2 regions of the Ideonella sp. FW305-24 genome follow, and region 1 is predicted to be linked to the other one. Evidence: riboswitches for the same ligand, from Rfam matches in the RefSeq annotation. Region 1 holds a riboswitch; the other holds the start of a gene.
What was found. Region 1 has a riboswitch for glycine ahead of gcvT (glycine cleavage system aminomethyltransferase GcvT). Riboswitches for the same ligand answer to the same signal wherever they lie in the genome.

Region 1 (7,044 bases):
CCATGACCGCATCCGCTTCCCACAGCCCCGCCGCCGACACCCTCAGCTACGAGCAGGCCGGCGTCAACTACGATCTGATCGACCCGCTGAAGGTCGCCGCGCAGCGCGCCGCTGCCGCCACCGCCGGCCACCTCGCCGGCCACGGCTTCAGCGAAGTGCCGGCCTCGCGCGGCGAATCGGCCTACGTGGTCGACGTGGGTCCGTTCTACCTGGCCAGCATCGTCGAATGCCTGGGCTCCAAGGCCCTGGTGGCCGACGAGATGAAGGCAGTGACCGGCAAGAGCTACTACGCCGGGATTGCGCAGGACACCATTGCGATGGCGGTCAACGACCTGATCACCGTCGGCGCCACGCCGCTGGTCGTGCAGGCCTACTGGGCCGCCGGTGGCAGCGACTGGTTCGCCGACGCGCAACGCGCGCAAGCCCTGGTCGAAGGCTGGAAGAAGGCCTGCGACGTGTGCGGCGTGGCCTGGGGCGGCGGCGAAACGCCGGCACTGGCCGGCATTGTCGAGAGTGGCCGCATCGACCTGGCTGCGTCCTGCACCGGCATCATCAACCCCAAGACCCGCCTCAGCGTGGGCGACGCACTGGGCGCCGGTGACGCCATCGTGCTGCTCAGCTCCAGCGGCATTCATGCCAACGGCCTGAGCCTGGCGCGCAAGCTGGTGGAGCGGCTGCCGCAAGGCTACCTGACCGAAGTCGAGCCGGGCCTCAGCTACGGCGAAGCACTGCTGGCGCCGACCACGCTGTACAGCCCGGTCACCGAAGCGCTGGCCAAGGCCGGCGTGACCATGCACTACTGCGCCAACATCACCGGCCACGGCTGGCGCAAGCTGCTGCGCCACCCCAGCAGCCTGAGCTACCGCATCCACAGCGTGCCCGCCGTGCCGCCGGTGCTGAAGTTCATCCAGCAGCACGCCAAGCAAGACGACCGCGAGGCCTATTCCACGCTGAACATGGGCGCGGGCTTCGCGCTGTTCGTGAAGGCCGGGGACGCCGAGCGCACCGTCGAGATCGCCAAGGCCCAGGGCGTGGATGCGATCGTCGCCGGCGTGGTCGAGGCCAGCGCCAGCAAGCAGGTGCTGATCGAGCCGATCAACGTGCGCTTTGGCGACGACGACCTGCAACTGCGCTAAGAGCGCCGGATTTCCTGGTCGGGGCCCGGGCCGCCTCTTCGGCCTGGGTTAGAATTCGTTGTGACGGGCCTCCTCGCATGGAAGCACGGCCAACTGGGTCAGGTGGGGAACCAAGCAGCCCTAACTGTTGTGACCAGTGCCGAGATCAGGCTCGTCACCTTTGCCAATCCCTCGCGGGGTTCGAGCAAAAGGACACCAAGCCACTTGAACAAGCCGCTTTGCGCACCCTCCGCGCGGCGGCTTTTTCTTTGAACCTTGCCTGGCGGACTCGCCAGACGGGCTGCCAGCCACGGCGCTTGTGGCCTAATCGAGGGTTGATTCTTTTTTCACTGGAGCCACCATGGGCAACAAGATCGTTACCGAAGCCGACCGCAAGGCCACCCCGCGTCCCGCCGCTCCGAGCGGTGTCACCGTCACCACGCACCGCGGCCAGCGCGTGAGCCTGGAACGTGGCTCGCACACGCGCAGCAAGAAGAGCGCCGGCAAGCGCGCGAAGAAGGGCGGCTAAAGCCCCCGCCCTGGCCTGCCGGTGGTGTCACTGGCCCTGCGCCAGGGCCTGATTGACCGCCACCGCAGACCTGCACCATGCTGAGGATCACCGAACTCCGCCTGCCGCTGAACCATGCCGAAGACGCGCTGCGTCCGGCCATCGTCGCCAGGCTGGGCGTGGCGGACGAGGCACTGAGCCGGTTCACCCTGTTCAAGCGCGCCTACGACGCGCGCAAGAAGTCGGCCATCGTGCTGATCTACACGGTGGACTGCGAGCTGACCGACGCGACCCAGGAGGCCGCCGTGCTGCAGCAGCACGCAGGTGACCCTCACATCCGGCTCACGCCGGACACCGAATACAAGTTTGTCGGCCATGTCGACGACCACTTGCCAGCGGACTTCCACGCCACCGAACGCCCGCGCCCGCTGGTAATCGGCTTCGGCCCCTGCGGCATCTTCGCCGCGCTGATCCTGGCCCAGATGGGCCTGCGCCCCATCGTGCTGGAGCGCGGCAAGGAAGTGCGCCAGCGCACCAAGGACACCTGGGGCCTGTGGCGGCAGCAGCAGCTGAACCCGGAGTCGAACGTGCAATTCGGCGAAGGCGGCGCCGGCACCTTCTCCGACGGCAAGCTGTGGAGCCAGATCAGCGACCCGCGCCACCTGACGCGCAAGGTGCTGAACGAGTTCGTCAAGGCCGGCGCGCCCGAGGAAATCCTCTACGTCAGCAAGCCGCACATCGGCACCTTCCGACTGGTCAGCATGGTCGAGAAGATCCGGGCCGACATCGTCGCGCTGGGAGGTGAGATCCGCTTCGAGCAGCGGGTCACCGACGTGCTGATCGAAGGCAAGGGCGAGCAGCGCCACATTCGCGGCGTGACGCTGGCCTCCGGCGAAACACTGCGCTCGGACCACGTCGTGATGGCGCTGGGCCACAGCGCGCGCGACACCTTCACGATGCTGCACGAGCGCGGCGTCTACATGGAAGCCAAGCCCTTCTCCATTGGCTTCCGGGTCGAGCATCCGCAAGGGGCGATCGACCGGGCACGTTTCGGCACGAATGCCGGCCACCCCATCCTCGGCGCGGCCGACTACAAGCTGGTGCACCACGCCAGCAACGGCCGCTCTGTCTACAGCTTCTGCATGTGTCCCGGTGGCACCGTGGTCGCCGCCACTTCCGAGCCCGAGCGCGTGGTGACCAACGGCATGAGCCAGTATTCGCGCAACGAGCGAAATGCGAACGCCGGCATCGTCGTCGGCATAGCCCCTGCGGACTACCGGCAAAAACCGGGAAGTGGCCCCGTCAACCCGTTGGACGGCATGGCTTTCCAGCGCATCTGGGAATCGCGCGCCTACGAACTGGGCGGCGGCGGCTACCTGGCGCCCGCTGCACTGGTGGGCGACTTCATCAAGCGCCAGCCCAGCCGCGTGCTCGGCAATGTGGAGCCCTCGTACAAGCCCGGCGTGCACCTGACCGAGCTGGCCGCCAAGGACCGCCCTGTCCTGCCGCACTACGTGCTGGATGCAGTCCGCGAGGCGTTACCCGCCTTCGAGCGGCAGATCAAGGGCTTCTCGATGCCAGACGCGGTGCTGACCGGCGTCGAGACCCGCACCTCGTCGCCGCTGCGCATGACCCGCGGCAAGGATTACCAAAGCCTGAACGTCAAGGGCCTCTACCCGGCGGGCGAAGGCGCGGGCTATGCCGGCGGCATCATGTCCGCTGGTGTGGACGGCATCGAGGTCGCCGAGGCCGTGGGCCGCGCGATGCTGGCCGCGGCCTGAAGCCTCAGCGAATTCAGCTGCCGCTGGCGGAAGCCGGCGAGGCCGGCAGCAACAGCACGTCGGCCTTGCCACCCACGCAGTCGGTCGTCTGCCCCGGCTTGCACGCCGGTTTGGGCGGGTCGTAGATCGTGTAATGGCCGCCTGGCCGGTAGATCAGCAGCAGCCACAGCACCACCACGGTGGCAGCGGTCGCGGCGATGACGATCAGGCGCTGGCGGCGCGAGCTCGGTTGGTACCGGTCTTGGTTCGGGTCTGGATCTTTTTTCGGCACGGCCGAGACTATCGCACGGCGCTGGCGCCGCCCGCGGCTGCGGTTACACTGCTCAGCTTGTTAGGAGAGAGCTCCACCAGGAGCCGCCGAAGGCGCAGAGGGTCACCCCTCGAACGCTCAGGCAAAAGGACTGACAAGCGTCTTGCCGTAACAGGCGAGGCGTTCCTCACTGGAGAGAGGCGGGTGATGGCTGCAAGGCCATGAGCCCGTCCACCGAAGGGGCAAGCGGTGGCCGTTATCAACGGCCCGCCGTCAATCTCTCAGGTAAAGCGGACAGAGAGGGCCTATTGGATGAAGAGATTCGCCAGACCGCCCTCCAAGCGCCGACCTGAAGAGACGACCCCGCATGAGCTCCACGCCTGACATCCTGCTGCAGACCCCGCTGCACGCCCTGCACCTCGAACTCGGCGCCCGAATGGTGCCTTTCGCCGGCTACGCGATGCCGGTGCAGTACCCGGCCGGCCTGATGGCCGAGCACCGCCAGTGCCGCGATTCGGCCGCGCTGTTCGACGTCTCGCACATGGGCCAGTTGCGCCTGATCGGCGCCGACGCGGCCGCCGCACTCGAAACCCTGGTGCCGGTGGACGTGATCGACCTGGCGCCCGGCAAGCAGCGCTACGCCTTCTTCACGAACGACGAAGGCGGCATCCTCGACGACCTGATGATCACCCGCCCGGCCGGCAAGGGAGCAGCCAGCTTCGGCGACCTGTTCGTGGTGGTGAACGCTGGCTGCAAGGACGCGGACATCGCGCACCTGCAGGCCCGCATTGGCAGCCGCTGCGAAGTCAGGCCGCTGCCCGAGCGTGCGCTGCTGGCGCTGCAGGGCCCGAAGGCGGTCGACGCCCTCTCTCGCCTGAACCCCGAAGTCGCCAAGCTGACCTTCATGACCGGCGGCCTGTTCACATTGGCCGGCGCCGAATGCTTCGTGACCCGCTCGGGCTACAGCGGCGAAGACGGCTACGAGATCTCGGTGCACGAGAACGACGCCGTGGCCCTCGCCCGCGAACTGCTCGCCCAGCCGGAAGTGAAGCCTGCCGGCCTGGGCGCGCGCGACACGCTGCGCCTGGAAGCCGGCCTGTGCCTGTACGGCCACGACATCGACACGACGACCACGCCAGTCGAAGCCGCGCTGACCTGGGGCATCCAGAAGGTGCGGCGTGCTGGTGGCGCGCGCGCTGGTGGCTACCCTGGCGCCGCGGTCATCGACCGCCAGTTCGCCGAAGGCGCGGCGCGCAAGCGCGTGGGCCTGGTCGGCAAGGAACGGGCGCCGGTGCGCGAAGGCACCAAGCTGTTCTCGGCAGACGGCACCGAGCTGGGCACCGTGACCAGCGGCACGCTGGGCCCGACCGTGAACACGCCGGTCGCGCTGGCCTACCTGCCTACCGCGCAGGTCGCGGTGGGCACCGAAGTCTTCGCCGAAGTGCGCGGCAAGCGGCTGCCGATGACGGTCGCCGCGACACCGTTCACCCCGAATCGCTACTACCGCGGCTGAGCGCAGCGAGATCGGTCCGAGGCCGGCATGCGACCTGCCCCATCCGGGGTTGGACAGCCCCGCCTCGCCGATCTAACCTGCGCGCTGGCACGGCACCGCCGTTCTGCCGCCTCCCCTTTTGTTTCTTTCCTGAATTCCTTCTCCCGCCACACCACGGAGCCCGACACATGACGACCATGTACACCAACGATCACGAGTGGATCAACATCGAGGACCACGAAGCCGCCGTCGTCGGCATCACGCTGCACGCGCAGGACGCCCTGGGCGATGTGGTCTTCGTGGACCTGCCCGAGGTCGGCACGACCTACGCCAAGGGCGACATCGCCGGCGTGGTCGAGTCGGTCAAGGCCGCGGCCGACATCTACATGCCCGTCAGCGGCGAAGTCGTCGAAGTCAACGAAGCGCTGCGCGCCGACCCATCGCTGGCCAACACCGACCCGATGGGCAACGGCTGGTTCTTCAAGGTCCACGTGTCCGACATGGCCGAGTTCGAAGCGCTGATGGATGCGCCTTCGTACGACGCACTGCTGAAGACGCTCTGATCCCGCACTGAACTGCCTGGTTCGGTGGCGTGATCCGTCGCCGGACCTTCCCCGCCTTTTCCCCTGCCGCCACCGCGGCCGCCCCGCCGAGACCCGCTGCCATGCTGATGTCCGCCCACGCGCCCCTGGACGCCCTTGAAAACAACGCCGAGTTCGTCGCCCGCCACATCGGGCCGGCGCCGGAGGACGAAGCCGCGATGCTCAGCGTGATCGGCGCGGCCTCGCGCCGTGCGCTGATCGAAACCTTGGTGCCCGCCAGCATCGCCCGCAGCGCGCCGATGCAGCTGCCCACGCCGCTGACCGAAGCCCAGGCGCTGGCCGAGCTGAAGGCCATCGCCGGCAAGAACCAGTGCCTGAAAAGCTTCATCGGCCAGGGCTACCACGGCACGCTGACGCCCGGCGTCATCCTGCGCAACATCCTCGAGAACCCGGCCTGGTACACCGCCTACACGCCTTACCAGGCCGAGATCTCGCAAGGCCGCATGGAAGCCCTGGTCAACTTCCAGACCCTGGTGACCGACCTGACCGGCATGGCGGTGGCGAATGCCTCGATGCTGGACGAAGCCACCTCGGCCGCCGAAGCCATGACGCTGGCCGCCCGCGTGGGCAAGAGCAAGAGCGAAACCTTCTTCGTGGCCGACGACGTGCTGCCGCAGTCGCTGGAAGTGATCCGCACCCGTGCCAAGCCGCTGGGCATCACGGTGGTTGTCGGCCCGGCCGAGCAGGCCGGCCAGCAAGAGTGCTTTGCAGCGCTGGTGCAGTACCCCGGCGTGACCGGCCGCGTGCGCGCGCTGCAGCCGCTGGCTGATGCCGTGCACGCCCAGGGCGGCCTGCTGATCGTCGCGGCCGACCTGCTGGCGCTGACACTGATCCAGGCGCCGGCCGAACAAGGCGCCGACATCGCGCTGGGCAACACCCAGCGCTTCGGCATGCCCATGGGCGCCGGCGGCCCGCACGCCGCCTACCTGGCCTGCAAGGACGAGTTCAAGCGCTCGCTGCCCGGCCGACTGGTGGGCGTGAGCGTGGACGCGCACGGCGCGCCGGCCTACCGCCTGGCGCTGCAGACCCGCGAGCAGCACATCCGCCGCGAAAAGGCCACGTCCAACATCTGCACCGCGCAAGTGCTGCCGGCCGTCGTCGCCAGCATGTACGCGGTCTACCACGGCCCGGAAGGCCTCAAGCGCATCGCCCGCCGCGTGGCCAGCTACACGGCCATCCTGGCGGCAGGCCTGAAGCAGCTGGGCGCCACGCTGGCCCATGAAGAGGCCTTCGACACGCTGGAAGTGCAGACGGCCAGCCAGACGGAAGCCATCCTGGCCGCGGCCCGCGCCGCCG
Region 2 (7,044 bases), on a different contig from region 1:
CGAATGAGCCTCGGTTGCGACAGGATGCCGCTGGCGCCGACCAGTTGCAGGCTGGCGCGACGAACTGCAGAAGCGTTCAGCCCAGCGTCCAGCGCGCCAGAGAGACCCACTGCCACAGCGCAAACCCACCCAGCAGCAGCGCCGAAGCCTGGTTCACGCGGCGCCGCCAACGCACATCGAAGCGCTGGCGCAGCCGGCCGACGACTGCCGTCAAGAGCCACCACCACAGCGCAGAACCACAACCCACACCGAGGATCATCCAGCCCGGCGAAGCCGGCTGCGCCGAGCTGCCGGCCAGCGCGCCGAAGATGGCCAGGAAGGACAGGATGGTGGCGGGGTTGGAAAGCGTCAGCAGGAAGGTGCCGGCGAAAGAGCCCAGCAGGCTGCCGGTGCCGGGCGCTGAAGCCGCGCGCTCGGCCACCGGCGCCTGCCAGGTGCGCCATGCGAGCCAGGCCAGCACCGCGCCGCCGACGAGGGCCAGCGGCACGCGCGCGCCGACCAGCCAGTCGATCACCAGCGTGACGCCAAACGCGCCCAGTGCGCCATAGCAGGCGTCCGCCGCGGCGGCGCCCAAGCCGGTGGCCAGGCCGGCGGCCTGGCCCTGGTCCAGCGTGCGCTGGATGGTCAAGAGGCCAATGGGCCCGACCGGCGCGGCGATCGACAGGCCGACCAACATGGCCTGGCTGAAAAGTGAGATGTCCATCGACCAATGTTAGAGGCCGACAGACAGCGGGCCCCACTCAGGCCGGTTGCAGCGACAGGCTTTGCCTGGCCGGCAGCGGGCCGCAGAAGGCAAAGTCGACCTCGGGCCGGCGGCCGTCGATCAGCTGCGCCAGCGCATGGCCGGAGCCAGCGCCGTGGGTCCAGCCCAGCGTGCCGTGGCCGGTGTTCAGGAACAGCTTGCGCACGCGGCTTTCGCCGATGTAGGGCACGTTGCCAGGCGTCGCCGGGCGCAGCCCGGTCCAGTAGCTGGCCAGCTCGGGCCGGCTCACGCCGGGGAAGAGCTGAAGCGTGCGGCGCACGATGGCCTCGCAGCGGACCGGGTTCAGCGCCAGGTCGTAGCCGTTCAGCTCGGCCGTGCCGGCAATGCGCAGGCGGTCACCCTCGGGCGAGGTGAAGCGCGAGAAAACCAGCTTGTACTCGTCGTCGGTCAGGCTGACCTGCGGGGCCTTGGCGGCGTCCAGCACCGGCAACGTGGCCGAATAGCCCTTGGCCGGGTAGATGTCCAGCGTCAGGCCGGCTTGCTTGGCCAACTGCGGGCTGAAGCTGCCGGCGGCCAGCACGTAGGCGTCCGCACTCAGCACCTCGTACAGGCCGGTTTCATTGGCGAACTCCACGCCGCTCATCTCGCCGCCTTCGCTGCGCAGCTTCTGCACCCGCACACCGTAGCGGAACTTCACGCCACGCTCGGCCGCGAGTGCGGCCAGGCCGGTGGTGAACTTGTGCACGTCGCCGGATTCGTCGGCGCTGGTGTAGGTGGCGCCGGCCAGTTGCGGTGCGATGTGGGCCATCGCCGGCTCCAGCTTGACGACCTCATCGCGGCCGATCACGTCGCGCTCGCAGCCGAGTTCGCGCATCACGCGCGCCGGCTCCACCGCCAGGTCGAACTCCTGCTGGCTGGTGTAGAAGTGCAGGATGCCCTTGGTCAGATGGTCGTACTGCAACCCGGTCTCGGCGCGCAGCGCCTGAAGACAACTGCGGCTGTAGGTGCCCAGGTTCAGCAGCTGGATCATGTTGCGCCTGGAACGCGCGGCCGGGCATTCCAGCAGGAACTTCAGGCCCCAGCGCCACTGCGCCGGGTCGGCCCGCAGGCGGAACAGCAGCGGTGCGTCTTCCCTGCCCAGCCACTTCAGCAGCTTCAGCGGCGCGCTGGGGTTGGCCCAGGGCTCGGCATGGCTGACGGAAATCTGGCCGCCGTTGCCGAAACTGGTTTCGCGGGCCGCACCAGCATTGCGCTCCAGCACGGTGACCTCATGCCCGGCCTGCGCCAGGTACCAGGCCGTGGACACGCCGATCACGCCGGCGCCGAGAACGATGACTTTCATGGGAAAGCGCTTTCTTTCAGGCAAAAAGAAAGGGGCAATGGCCGAAGCCTTGCGATCTGCTCGCAAGATTCCGGCCACTGCCCCCACTGTCCTTTTGCCTGAGAGATTCACGCCGCGGTTCCCCGCGGCGCTTGCCCCTTCGGCGGCTGCCATCGGCGAAGCTTTCAAGGCCTGCCGTGCAACGCTCTCCAGTTTGTCGAGATGGTTCCAGTCTTTGGGCCTGAGCGTTCTGAGGGGTACGCCTTCGGCAGCTTCGGCAACAAGTGCTTCGGCTTCTCCTGGAAGAAGATCAGTTTACAGCGGGCGACGCGGCACAGGGGCCGCCGGTCGCACCGGCGCGGCAAACGCCGCGCGGAAGGCGCCCAGGATCGCCAGGATCAGGTCGGAACGCATTCAGTGGCTCCAGCTCATCATGCTGAGCTGCGTGTGCGCGCTCTCGACGGTGCCGCGCTCGAGCTGGCGAATGCGCCGCTCCAGGTCGCCCATGTCGACGGCTTGCGACAGGTAGCGCTCGTCGTCTTCACGGCTGGCATCCTGGCCGCGTTGCGAAGGGGTAGTCAGTTGGGCGATGAAACGCCGGACAGTTGCGTAGGTGTTTTGAACGGAGGTCATGGTCTGTACCCTTTTGGGGCTGATGGAGGGCCATCTCTCGGAGCGGTGGCTCCGGACAGCCCGGTTTGGTTTTTGTATGCAATGCAGTCTAAGGGTTTCCACTCAATCGTGCTGGCGAGGGGTCGGTTAACAAGGCCCTAGAAACGGCCGCATTTCACGACGCAAAGCCTTGTTTTCATTGGCAAAACCGCCTTTTCACCAGACCGGATCCAAAGTGCCTTCGCATCGGGTTATGCACAAACAGCATGACTTTGAAATGCCGCCCAGCACTGCTCACCGAGTGCCCAATCGCAGCACGCGAAGCGCGAATTCGCTGCCGGGCCACCGACGTTTCGTCAGCGAATCGAACCTTCTGCGCGGCCAAACCGGCAACTCGTCGCATCCCGGTCGCACCGCAGTCCGCGGTTTCCTAAAGTCCACTCATCGACACCCCGAACCGCACCAGGAGCCCACCATGACCGCCACCGCCACCCGTTTCGCCGCTGCTTCCAACGCCGCCCGCGCCAGCTTCGCCGGTCTGGCCGCCGTGGTCACACTGACGGTGCTGGCGGGCGTGACCCACATCGCCGGCCAGCAAGTCCAGGACGTGCAGTTGGCCCAGGCCCGCAGCAACGCCGCGACGATGCTCGCCAGCGCCGTGCCGGCCAACGAAATGCCGCTGCAGATCGTCGTCGTGACCGGCAAGCGGGTCTGACACCCAGTCGCGTCGATCCCGCGCCGAAGGCCCCGCACTGCGGGGCTTTTTTCGTTGTGGCGCCGAACGCCAGCGGGCCGCTGCAGCAGCAGCCGGTCGACGCACCACTGAGTGGACGTCCCGGTAGACCTTCTCCACACCGTTCAGCCGCTGCCGTTCATCCCTGCGCGCAGCAGTTTGGCCAGGCGCTGCGGCAACTCGTCGCATCCCGGTCGCAAGCGCAAGCGGCGCTGCCTAAAGTCCACCCATCGAAACACGATTTGCAGCCCAGCAGGAGCCTCAAATGACCACCCCCAACAGCACCGCCAACGTCAACACCCGCGAATTCCAAGCCAGCTCGAAGGCCGCCCGCACCGGCTTCCTCAGCCTGGCCGCGATGGTGACCTTCAGCGTGTTGGCCGGCCTGTCGCAGATCGCCAATGCCCAGGCGGACGATGCGCTGGTCGCACAGGCCGCTTCGCAAGGCGCGGTGCAGGTCGTCGTGGTCTGCGGCAAGCGCAGCGCCGTCTGAGCCAAGCGCTCAGCGAAGTTCCTTCAGCAACTGCTTCAGGCGCTTGCGCCCTTCTGCATTCGTGCCACGCCAGACTTCCTGTGCCATGGCCAGGAACTGCTGCTCTGCAGCGCTCGGCGACTGCGGCACATGCTCGCCGTCCAGCCAGCCCAGCGGCTGCTCGCAGGCCACCTCGATCTGATGCGCCAGCTTGTCACCGATGGGCCGGCTGCTCTTGATCTGGCTCCACATGCTGGGGCTGATCTGCAGCTGTTGCGCAAAGGCCTGCTCCATGCCCTTGGGCGGCACGCCAGCCCGCATCTGCGACTCGGCATAACGTTGAAACAAGGCCAGCACGTTCTGGCGGCGATTCACGGTGAGGTTGTCTGACACGAAAGCGGTTGTGGCGGCAAAGACACGATCTGGAACACAAAGATTGTCGCACCCGCTTGACGCAGAAGTGAAGACTCTTTACAGTTCACCCATTCGCTGCTGAGTGGCTTCCACTGCTCACGGCACCGGAACCTTCGGGTTCCACCGATCACCAGGTCTTTCGTTCCAACCCAACCGAAGTCTCACCGTGAACTCCGCCACCTTCATCGCCAAGCGTTCGCTGCCCCTTTCGGGCCAGTGCACCGGCATGGGTGCAGGGTTTGCAGGCTTGTCTGCAAACGTTTGCGGTTCGAACAGCCAGGCCGGTGATCACAGCCACAACATGCCCCCGGGCGAGGCCAGCGCATAGCGCGTTGCCTCCTACTCGAATCCATCGAGGCCCGGCATCCGAAAGGATCCGGGCCTTGTTGCTTTTGACCTTCTGAATTTCTGTCCCATCACGGGTGTGTTTCGGCACAAGGCCGAGCATGCGCTCTCTGTGTGAGAGCGGCCAGGATGTGCGCCACGGGGACGCCCGTGTCGTGCAGCGAGAACACGGCGCAAGCCCTCGGGCCTTGCGTTCGCGCTGGAGCACAACCGTGATGGGACTGAAGACCCATGTTTCACGAAGCCTTCGTCGAGCTCACGCTTCGAAGGCGGAAATCGGCCGCAAAGATTGGGCGGCACCGGAACCCGTCACCGGAACCTTTCACCAAATGCGCTCAGGCGTGGCCGTAGCTCAATGGCAGAGCCGTGGCTTGTGATGCCACTGATGTCGGTTCGATCCCGACCGGTCACCCCTGAGCGCATCGCGCTTTCACCCCAAAAAACAGGAGGACATCATGAAGAAGTACAACCCACTGGCGGCTGAAGCCTTCAGCTTTCGAAGCCACCCGTAAGCGCCGCAAGGGCTACCCGTCCGAGACCGGGGTCAAGCGCGGCGCGCGGGTGGTGCATGGCGACAAGGAACTGCTGGAGAAGCTGGGGCGCCAAGACCCCTGCCCCTGCGGTTCGGCGCGCCGGTTTCATGCAGTGCTGCCTGCGCAGCGGCTCGTTTTGACGGCGCACTGCGCCAGGATTATTTCCGCGACTGAGGCGCAGCTTCACCCGACACCGGCAAGCGCGCAACACCGCAGACAAGCGCCGGGCCGAGGCTGTGAGCCACGGTTTGGCGGTTCAACCATTGAAAGGAGTTTCCGATGAAGACCCGGATCTCTTCCCTTGCCAACGCCCTGCTGGACAGCCTGGGCAGTGGCCTGCTGCTGATGGCCGCGGTGATGACTTTCAGCCTGCTGGCCGGCCTGGTGCAGGTGGCCGAAGCCCAGCGCCAGGGCTCGCAACTGGCTGACGCGCAGTTGCCCGAGGCGGCTGCCGCCGTGCCGGCGCTGTTTCTGGACGATGCGCCGGAAGCCCCGGCCTCGGCCGTGCCGCCGCCCGGCAAGCCCTTGAGCACCTGACGCTCCGCGCCACACGGCAGCGGCCAGCTGGCCACCACTCATCGCCTGCAAAGGCAACTCAATCGCCTGCCGGCCCCGCCTGTCGCAAGACGGTCGCGGCCGGGATCGCGGCTGCCTAAAGTACATCCATCGACACCCACCGCACACCGCAAGGAGCCCCAAATGACCCCTTTCACGTTCATGAACACCACCAGCCTTCGCACCCGCGCCCCCTTCCTGGCACTGGCCGCCACCGTCACGCTGACCGTGCTGGCCAGCCTGAGCCACTACGCCGACCGGCAGGTCCAGGCCGAACAGTTCGCCCAGGCCACGCCGAGCGCCCCGACCCAGGTGGTCGTGGTCACCGGCAAGCGCAGCATCAACGGCTGAGCGCCCCGGCCATGTGCCGGTGTGATGTGGCTGTCTGAATGTCAAGTTGATCGACTGGTCCCACTGACCACTCATTCGCCCCGCAACCGCGGGGCTTTTTTTCGCCTGTGCGCTACAGCGCCGCGAGCACCCGCTCTGCAATCGCCAGCGAAGCGGTCAGCCCCGGGGACTCGATGCCGAACAGGTTGACCAAGCCGCGCACGCCATGCGCGGCCTCGCCCTGGATCAGGAAGTCGGCCGCGGCCTCGCCCGGCCCGCTGATCTTCGGGCGGATGCCGGCGTAGCCCGGCTGCAAGGCGCCGTCCTGCAAGCCGGGCCAGTAGCGGCGGATGGCCGCGTAGAACGCATCGGCGCGCGCCGGGTCGACCCGGTAGTCCAGCGTGTCGACCCATTCCACGTCCGGGCCAAAGCGCGCCTGGCCGCCGAGGTCGATGGTCAGGTGCACGCCCAGCCCGCCCGGCTCGGGCACCGGGTAGATCAGCCGCGAGAACGGCGAACGACCGGCCAGGCTGTAGTAGTTCCCTTTGGCTGTGTACAGCGGCGGCACCCACTCCGCCGGCAAGCCGATCAAGCCTTTCGCGAGCGTCTGGGCATGCAGGCCAGCACTGTTGACAACCAGGCCTGCGTGGATCGCCATCGGCTGCTCGCCGCCCACTTGCAGCGTGATGCCTTCGGCCCCGCATTCTCCGCCCAGCACCGGCGCGTCATAGGCGAGCATGCCGCCTGCCTGCTCGAAGTCCCCCTGCAGCGCCAGCATCAGGCCGTGGCTGTCGACGATGCCGGTGCTGCTGCTCTCCAGCGCGGCCACGCATTGCAGCTGCGGCTCGGCCGCCAGGGCCTGCGCGGCGCTGACCATCGCCAGCTCGCTCACACCATTGGCATGGCCGGTGGCCTGCAGCTTCTCCAGCGTGTCGCGCTGCTCGGCCGAGGTCGCAACGATCAGCTTGCCGCAGCGCCGGTGCGCCACGCCGTGGCTGGCGCAGTAGTCGTACAGCAGCTGCTTGC

Region 2: linked by a shared signal. The riboswitch ahead of AC3WR5_RS12365 (D-amino acid dehydrogenase) and the one ahead of gcvT (glycine cleavage system aminomethyltransferase GcvT) in region 1 are both predicted to bind glycine.

Annotation. Positions count from the first base shown of each region.
Region 1 is NZ_JBYTAI010000022.1:7,329-14,372, reverse strand. It holds gene AC3WR5_RS32225 (AIR synthase-related protein) at 3-1,136, shown strand; RNA gene ffs (signal recognition particle sRNA small type) at 1,199-1,295, shown strand; gene AC3WR5_RS32215 (hypothetical protein) at 1,477-1,644, shown strand; gene AC3WR5_RS32210 (NAD(P)/FAD-dependent oxidoreductase) at 1,722-3,404, shown strand; gene AC3WR5_RS32205 (hypothetical protein) at 3,418-3,675, opposite strand; glycine riboswitch at 3,727-3,818, shown strand; glycine riboswitch at 3,835-3,962, shown strand; gene gcvT (glycine cleavage system aminomethyltransferase GcvT) at 4,022-5,167, shown strand; gene gcvH (glycine cleavage system protein GcvH) at 5,335-5,709, shown strand; gene gcvP (aminomethyl-transferring glycine dehydrogenase) at 5,811-7,044, shown strand, end outside.
Region 2 is NZ_JBYTAI010000004.1:86,581-93,624, reverse strand. It holds gene AC3WR5_RS12370 (LysE family translocator) at 77-703, opposite strand; gene AC3WR5_RS12365 (D-amino acid dehydrogenase) at 741-2,069, opposite strand; glycine riboswitch at 2,122-2,247, opposite strand; gene AC3WR5_RS12360 (DUF3563 family protein) at 2,439-2,657, opposite strand; gene AC3WR5_RS12355 (hypothetical protein) at 3,112-3,351, shown strand; gene AC3WR5_RS12350 (hypothetical protein) at 3,635-3,862, shown strand; gene AC3WR5_RS12345 (hypothetical protein) at 3,872-4,234, opposite strand; tRNA gene AC3WR5_RS12340 (tRNA-His) at 4,942-5,012, shown strand; gene AC3WR5_RS12335 (hypothetical protein) at 5,413-5,670, shown strand; gene AC3WR5_RS12330 (hypothetical protein) at 5,833-6,039, shown strand; gene AC3WR5_RS12325 (NAD(P)/FAD-dependent oxidoreductase) at 6,152-7,044, opposite strand, start outside.